One region of the Clostridium senegalense genome, then DNA from elsewhere that is predicted to be linked to it. Evidence: a T-box and tRNA genes for the amino acid it is inferred to sense, from the RefSeq annotation. Region 1 holds a T-box; the other holds one or more tRNA genes.
What was found. A T-box is a leader RNA that pairs with one kind of tRNA and senses whether it is charged. The one in region 1 lies ahead of tyrS (tyrosine--tRNA ligase), so its partner is inferred to be a tRNA-Tyr.
Positions count from the first base shown of each region.

Region 2: it has a tRNA-Tyr gene. The T-box ahead of tyrS (tyrosine--tRNA ligase) is inferred to sense a tRNA for this amino acid. The anticodon was not compared.

Region 1 is NZ_JAHLNC010000002.1:184,774-189,204, forward strand. It holds gene KQI36_RS06105 (hypothetical protein) at 1-639, opposite strand, end outside; gene KQI36_RS06110 (STM3941 family protein) at 851-1,384, opposite strand; gene tyrS (tyrosine--tRNA ligase) at 1,623-2,849, opposite strand; T-box leader at 2,954-3,175, opposite strand; gene KQI36_RS06120 (ATP-binding protein) at 3,239-3,655, opposite strand; gene KQI36_RS06125 (AlbA family DNA-binding domain-containing protein) at 3,813-4,431, opposite strand, start outside.
Region 2 is NZ_JAHLNC010000007.1:45,398-49,828, forward strand. It holds gene metK (methionine adenosyltransferase) at 1-710, opposite strand, end outside; SAM riboswitch class I at 869-970, opposite strand; tRNA gene KQI36_RS12295 (tRNA-Tyr) at 1,109-1,193, opposite strand; tRNA gene KQI36_RS12300 (tRNA-Thr) at 1,199-1,273, opposite strand; tRNA gene KQI36_RS12305 (tRNA-Val) at 1,297-1,372, opposite strand; tRNA gene KQI36_RS12310 (tRNA-Tyr) at 1,381-1,465, opposite strand; tRNA gene KQI36_RS12315 (tRNA-Thr) at 1,471-1,545, opposite strand; tRNA gene KQI36_RS12320 (tRNA-Val) at 1,570-1,645, opposite strand; tRNA gene KQI36_RS12325 (tRNA-Tyr) at 1,654-1,738, opposite strand; tRNA gene KQI36_RS12330 (tRNA-Thr) at 1,744-1,818, opposite strand; gene KQI36_RS12335 (hypothetical protein) at 1,985-2,587, opposite strand; gene yyaC (spore protease YyaC) at 2,945-3,484, shown strand; gene mreB (rod shape-determining protein) at 3,551-4,431, opposite strand, start outside.

The DNA of each region.
Region 1 (4,431 bases):
ATTTTCTTCTTTCATCATAAGTATTGATTTTAAATCTAAAGTTTTAAGAGATACAAAAAAATCTTTTAATATAGCTTTAACTTTGACCCCTAATTCACTATTTACCGATATATTTTTTGCACCTAAATACTTATCAATAAATCTATCTTCTTCTTGAGGGTTTTCAATAATTTTACTTTTAAAATCTAACAAATTTTTAACTTCATCTAAGTTATCCTGTGTCAAAGGTATATTAAATTTAATCATTTCTTTAATTAAATTTTCATCACCTTTTGAAATATTTAATCCTAAATTTTTTATTATTTTAAATAATATTTCTTTTTCAGATTTATTTATGTTTTTATCATTTATATTTTCAATATTGCTATTTAAACTTAATATTAATTTGTTTTCCTTAAAATCATCTACTATAAATTTTAATAAATAATTGTCTATTAAACTATTTTCTATCTTAGTATCTATCCTCGCTGGAAACTGTCTTCCATCTAATAATCTTACAATTACTTCTCCACTTTCTTTATTTATATTAAGGATTCTAGCTGTAAAAGTTTCTCCTTTTCTAAAAGTACTCTTATTTCTATTAACTTGAGTTGATGCATTTTGTAATGCCTCTATTCTCCAAACTCCTGTTCCAGACATACCTTCTCCCCCAATCTATTTAAAATTTATTAGATATAAATTTATAAAATTAATAATTATTAGTTTTATAAATTACTTAAACTAAAAAACTTCTTTTTTAAATACTTACTTATATAATATTATCGTTTACTATGTAATTAAATTATATTTTTAATAAAAAAATTCCTTTGTAATGATTTTCTATTGTAAAAACCCAATAAAAAAAAGCCTGTTAGGCTTTTTTACTATAAGTTAAACAAAATTCATTCATAACATCATATAATTCTTCAATTGAAACATTTTTTGCACTTTGCATATTTATATTAATATGTCCTGTACCTAATTTTAAATTAGCTTGTACTGCTTTTTTTCTTAAACCAGAAATAGACTTTAAATATACATCTGAATCTATTAAATAAATAGAAACAAACTGTTGTCCTGTCACTGAAACAATTTTAATTGACTCTACCGCTTCCCATTTTATAAGTTCATTTTTCTTAGATAACGCTGATGAACGATCGTAAAAACCCTCTTTATTAACTACTACAATTTCTTTACCAACAAATAACTCCTTTAAAATAAAAAATAAACAATAACCAAAAAAAACCACACTTACAATTCCAATAATTAAACATAACCAATTAACTGATTCTTCTGCTGTTATTCCAAAAAACAACAAAAAGGCTCCTATGACCAACATAACAATGGCTAAGAACATTATACTTAATTGTTTGCCCTTACTTTGATATACAATAAAATTATCCACTTTTAACACACTCCTTTAATTATTTTTTATGTTTATAAATAAAAATGACCATTCCTTTTTTAACATAAAAGTTTATTAAAAGGAATAGTCATCTTCGTTTCAAATAAAGAAATTGTATTAATGGATAATTAAAGAAAAGAAGAATTTGTCTCTTTCTTAAACTTTCCACTATACGCCTTTATAAAATGTTTCCTAATCATCTCAATTAACAACAATATTTTAAAATTAAATCTTTATATTAAGCTATTTCTAATTTATAGAATTTTTTCTTTCCTCTTTTTATTAATGCATATCCATCTTCTTTAATGAAGTCTTTAGAAAACTTAGCATTTACATCATCTATTTTAGTTTCGTTTATTGTTAATCCACCTTGTTGTATAAGTCTTCTTCCTTCAGCTTTTGATGGAACAATCTTTGTATGAACTAATATATCTAATATTCCGCTTTCTGCCATATCTTCTGATATTGTAACTGTTGGAACATTGGACATATCAACGCCACCACTAAATAAAGCTTCTGCAGCTGCTTTAGCTTTTTCAGCTGCTTCTTCACCATGTATAAGTTTTGTAACTTCATATGCAAGTACTGTCTTCGCTTTATTTATTTCTGCACCTTCTAATGAGCTTAATCTTTTAACCTCATCCATTGGTAAGAATGTTAATAATGATAAACATTTTTCAACATCAGCATCTGCAATATTTCTCCAGTATTGGTAGAACTCAAATGGTGAAACTCTTTCAGGGTCTAGCCAAAGTGCTCCATTAGCTGTTTTACCCATTTTGTTACCTTCACTGTTTGTTAATAATGAACAAGTCATTCCATATGCTGGCTTTCCTTCTTTTCTTCTTATAAGATCCATTCCAGCTAATATATTTGACCATTGATCATCTCCACCAAGTTCCATAGTACAATTATGCTTTTTATTTAGAACTAAGAAATCATATCCTTGCATTAACATGTAGTTAAATTCAAAGAATGATAATCCTTTTTCCATTCTTTGTTTAAAGCATTCAGCAGTTAACATTCTGTTTACTGAAAAATGAACTCCAATATCCCTTATAAATTCTACATAGTTAAGATCTAACAACCAGTCAGCATTATTTTCTAATATAGCCTTTCCATCACTAAAATCTATTAATCTAGATAATTGTTTCTTTATTCCAGCAACATTTCTATCTATATCTTCTCTTGTAAGCATTTTTCTCATATCTGTTCTACCAGATGGATCACCTATCATTGCAGTTCCACCACCAACAAGAGCTATTGGTCTATGTCCAGCTCTTTGCATATGAGCCATAAACATCATTGCTATAAAGTGACCTACATGTAAGCTATCTGCTGTTGGGTCAAATCCTATATAAAAAGTTACTTTTTCTTTTCCTAATATTTCTCTCATTTCATCTTCATGAGTTAATTGTTTTAAAAATCCACGTTCTTTAAGAACATCAAATACATTGTTTGTCATAAAAATTCCTCCAAGTTTTATCATATAATTTGTTTAAAATACATTAATTTTTTGTATAACATATGTTTTTCTACAAAATATAAAAAGTCCCTAGTTTTTAAAAAACTAGGGACGAAATTTTCCGTGGTACCACCCAAATTGATTTTCTTTTAAAATTTTAAAGAAAATCCTCTCTTTCCTTATAACGTAAGGATAACCGTAACAGCCTACTATTATTTCAGCCTAAAGCTCCAGAATGTATTTCACTATTTCCATCAACTGATTTACACTAACCATCAGCTCTCTGCATGATTTTCATAATTACTTTTTTCTTTCATTGCCTCTAAAATTTATTGATTTAAATGTTATGATATCACTTTACTTTATTAATTGCAAGACTTTTTTAAATTTTATTGTTTTTCAACAACATATTTTTGTACTTCTTTTGGCAACTCTTCGCTATTACCACTTATATTTATATAAAATTTTATATTATGATTGTCAACTAAATATTTTATTTTATCAAATAGTTTTGGCATCTCTTCTATATCAACCTTTTTCATTATACCATCCACCATAACATATTCAACGTCATAGTCTTGTGAAACTATACCACACAAGAAACCTTCAATTTCTTTTGCAGTTTTCAATTTAAAATCTTCTGCACATACAAATCTTATATTTCTATCCAGTTGAAAAAGCATTTTATTATCATCATCTATATACACAATGTTGCCTTTTGCTTTACAAGCCTTCTCATTTGCTAAGTTAACTAGAGCCTTTGTTTTACCTGAACCTTTTTCGTTACAGAATACATTAATCATCATAAACGCCTCCAGACTTATTATTTGATTTTATTGTGCCTATAAATTATGCCTACTTAATATAGTTTATCTACCAAACCTTTGAATTGATTAAATCTTATTTACTAATATCATATATATTTTTTTTTAATAATTTAAATTTTGTTACTCTTATTATATATTATTCAGAATTTTTAAACAATAAATTATTTGTAAAATTTCTTATTCCTGGCAACACTACCTTAAATAAATTTTTTTCTTCATCATTTATAAAATGGACTTTTCCTTTTTTTCTAAAAGATTTTTTTATTATCGCAAACCCAGATGTTCTTTTTAAAAACCTGCCTCTATCATCTAACGTTATTATCTTTTCATAAAGCCACATATTCCTTTTGCCATATAAAACTTTTCCACTATCAAAAGTTTTAAGTAAACATCCTGGACTTGAAATAACTACACTTTTCCCACTTAATATTACCTCTATAAATTTATTATATATACTGTAATCCCTATAAATTATTGCATTATTAACTGCTTCAATAACCGTTTTTTTAGGATATTCCTTAGGCAATATTTTTAAAAGAATCTCTTCTGATTCGTTTATCATATTTAATAAATTTCCTTCTATAATAATTACTTCATTTTTTCTATTTCCTAATTTATTTATTATCTTTATCATGTTTTGTGGTACATAAATACTTGGTATATTAGAAAAAATCAAAGCTCCTCCTAGTGTTAAAAGTTTCTTTCCATTATCTTTATTTGTATAAATTATACCAGCATCCTCCATAAGTTCTTCT
Region 2 (4,431 bases), on a different contig from region 1:
CCAGTTGGATTTATATAGTATTTAGTATTTTCGTCTAATAATTCTGCTGGAACAACAGCTTTTACAACATGCTTCATTAAATCTTCTCTTATTTGTTCTTGTGTTACAGTTTCACAGTGTTGTGTAGATATTACTATTGTATCTATTCTTACTGGAGTTTCATTTTCATATTCAACTGTAACTTGAGTTTTTCCATCTGGTCTTAAATATTCTAATGTTCCATTTTTTCTAACTTCTGTTAATCTTCTTGAAAGTCTATGAGACATAGCTATTGGAAGTGGCATATATTCTGGAGTTTCTTTACTTGCAAATCCAAACATCATACCTTGATCTCCAGCTCCAACTGCTTCTACTTCATCCATTTCTTGTCCTCTTTTTTCAATAGCTTCATCTACACCCTGTGCAATGTCAGGTGATTGCTCATCTATTGATGTTAATACTGAACAAGTTTTATAATCAAATCCATATTTTGCTCTTGTATAACCTATTTCTTTTATTGTTTCTCTTACTACTTTAGGAATATCTATATAGCAATTTGTGCTTATTTCACCCATAACTAACACCATTCCTGTAGTTACTGCTGTTTCACAAGCTACTCTTGCATGAGAGTCTTTTGCTAATATACTATCTAATACTGCATCAGATATTTGATCACAAATTTTATCTGGATGCCCTTCTGTTACTGATTCTGATGTAAATAATCTTCTCATTTTCAAATCTCCTTTCAAATTTCCGTTCTAATCGAAGAGAGTGGCCTTAAAAATAATACAAGGTATATTTATTATTACAAAATCCTTGTAACTACTATTTTTATGCAATAAAAAACCTCTTCTTTGATAAGAAGAGGTCGAAATTTCGTACTCGCACTCTCTTATCTTGCAGAATATTTCTGCAGGAATTGGCACCATTGTGCTACGCACCGGTTGCCGGGTTTCATAGGGCCCTTTCCCTCCACCTCTCTGGATAAGAGTAATTATATAATTTTATGATACAATATTATCATTAAAATACATCACTGTCAACAATATATTATTTGATTTATATGGTAAATATATTCAATAATTTAATTTATTTAAAAATAAAAACACTTTAGAAAATCTAAAGTGTATGGTGGAGGAGGACGGATTCGAACCATCGAAACGAAACGTAACAGATTTACAGTCTGCCCCCTTTGGCCACTCGGGAACTCCTCCATTTATGGAGCTGGCAATAGGAATCGAACCTACAACCTGCTGATTACAAGTCAGCTGCTCTACCGTTGAGCCATGCCAGCATATTATTATATTTTAAGTTTAATGGTGGTCACAACAGGGTTCGAACCTGTGACCCTCTGCTTGTAAGGCAGATGCTCTCCCAGCTGAGCTATGCGACCGTGTTATATGGTGGAGGAGGACGGATTCGAACCATCGAAACGAAACGTAACAGATTTACAGTCTGCCCCCTTTGGCCACTCGGGAACTCCTCCACTTATGGAGCTGGCAATAGGAATCGAACCTACAACCTGCTGATTACAAGTCAGCTGCTCTACCGTTGAGCCATGCCAGCGTATTATTTATATTTTAAGTTTAATGGTGGTCACAACAGGGTTCGAACCTGTGACCCTCTGCTTGTAAGGCAGATGCTCTCCCAGCTGAGCTATGCGACCGTGTTATATGGTGGAGGAGGACGGATTCGAACCATCGAAACGAAACGTAACAGATTTACAGTCTGCCCCCTTTGGCCACTCGGGAACTCCTCCACTTATGGAGCTAGCAATAGGAATCGAACCTACAACCTGCTGATTACAAATCAGCTGCTCTACCGTTGAGCCATGCTAGCGTGTTATTTTTAGTCGGTAACTTCGACAAGGTTTATTTTATAATCTTGGAGTATTTTTTTCAAATCCAAATTTAGCCTTTACAAGCAATTATTTTAAATTTATTCTTACTTTCTAAGTTTTTCTCTCTTTTTCTTACCAATTTACTTTGTTAAATTAAAATCATTTTTAAAATTCTTTAGTTATTTCTTTGTTTATAAAAGGTTTGGCAATTTCTTTAGCTTCTTTAATTTCTTCTTCTGTTAAATATTTTTCTAATACAGATATAACTTTTTTTACACCTAAATCTTTATTTTCATAATTTAAATATTTAACTATATTATTAAATTCTTTTTTAGGTACTTTATATGCAAATGTTATTAGTTTTTTCTTTTCTGATAAGGATACTTGTTTTAGAACTTCCTTTGCTTCTGCCCTCACTAGCTCTTTATCTAATTTTTTTTTATTTTTATTGTAAGAATCAAATTCTTCAACTGTAACATCACCATTATTCTCAAATTCTTTCATGTCATCATAAAAATATTTTTTATTTTTATACTTTCTTACCTCATCATAAGTATTAATATTTTCCTCATTATTTTCAATAATCTTCTCTTTTAAAGCTTCTTTAGTATTCTCTTCATTTTTTTTCTTATTAAAAATCAAAGGATCTGAATAACTCTTGTTTTGGTTTTCCTTTGCAATTTCATCATTTTTTTTAATTTTTTCAGACTCTATATTAATTTCATTTTTTACAACTAAATCCTCATGATTTCTATAGACATTCAACATAGTACAACTATAAATTATAGTACACAAAATTATTATACATGAATATATTTTTTTTATAATTATCACTCCCATTTAATATTATGAACATAAAAAATTTTATATATACTTAATTATTAACAAATCCAAAGACTCATATTCAAATGTATACTTACATAAAAAATATTTTTATTTTTTTCTAAATGTTTATAATCACATTCTGTTTTTTTGCATATATATTATTAAGCGCATTTTTCATATTTTTACATTTATACAAATATTATAGAAGATAATAATTAAATTTTATTTTGTATAAATCAATTTTAAGTTGATACTTAAATTTCTTTAAAATGAATCACAATTCTCTAGGAGGTGCAATCAGTGACTAAAATTAAAACCCATTATAAAAATCCCCTAGCTTATTACAACTTAGCTACTTTTATTAAAGATTATTTAGATGAAGATACTATTATTATATGTATAGGTACAGATAGATGCATAGGCGATTGTTTAGGTCCACTAGTTGGAACCTGTTTAAAAGAAAATTTTTTCCCTTTACCTGTTTATGGAACAATTTCTGATCCTATACATGCATTAAACTTAGAAAATAAGTTGAATGAAATTAAACTTAAACATCCTAATTCAAAAATAATAGGAATTGATGCTTGTCTTGGACCACATTCAAGTATAGGTGAAATACAAGCAAGGGACTTTTCCATAAACCCTGGCAAAGGTGTCGGAAAATTACTTCCACCAGTAGGAGATATGTCTTTAATCGGAATTATAGATTCTAGTGATGATACGGAATTATTTACAAATAGAAATATAAGATTAAACCTAATTATGCAATTATCTAAGGTTATAACAAAGGCTCTTTTGCATTCATATTACTTAGCTTTTGATAACTCATCTTTTATTTAAATTTCCCATAATTTTAAATAATAAAATGACACAGTAAAAAACTGTGTCATTTTATCAATCAAATTATTAATAAAAAGATAGGTCTTGTCCTCCAAAGGAATCACCCATTTTATCTATAAATTCTAATGCTTTTCCTGTTCCTATTGCAACACATGAAACAGAATTTTCAGCTACATATACTGGTACCTTTGTATAGTCTTGTACTAATTTATCTAGACCATCTAAAAGTGCTCCTCCACCAGTCATAACTATGCCTTTTTCAGCAATATCTGCTGCTAATTCTGGTGGTGTTTTTTCTAGTACAGCATGAGTACACTCCGCAATTGAAGCTACTGCTTCTCTTAAAGCTTCTCTCATTTCTGTAGAATTAACAGTTATATTTTTAGGAAGACCTGTAATTAAATCTCTTCCTCTTATATCCATGTCAATTTCTTCATCTTTTTTATAAGCTGATCCTATGTTTATCTTTAAATCTTCAGCAGTTCTCTCACCTATCATTAATTTGTGTTTTTTTCTTATGTATTTAATTATAGCATCATCAAAATTATCTCCTGCTACTTTAATAGATTCTCTAACTACCATTCCACCTAAAGATATAACAGCTATATCTGTAGTTCCTCCACCAATATCTATTACCATATTTCCACTAGCTTTAGAAATATCAAGTCCTGCTCCTATAGCTGCTGCTAATGGTTCCTCTATTAGATAGACTTTTTTAGCTCCTGCATTTCTTGCTGCATCTTCAACAGCTCTTCTCTCAACTTCTGTAGATTCACATGGAACACATACTACAACTCTTGGTGCTGCTTTCTTATTTCCACATGCTTTTTTTATAAAATGTTCAAGCATTTTTTCTGTAACATCATAATCTGAAATAACACCATTTCTTAAAGGACGTATAGCAACTATATTTCCTGGAGTTCTTCCTATCATTTTTCTAGCTTCTT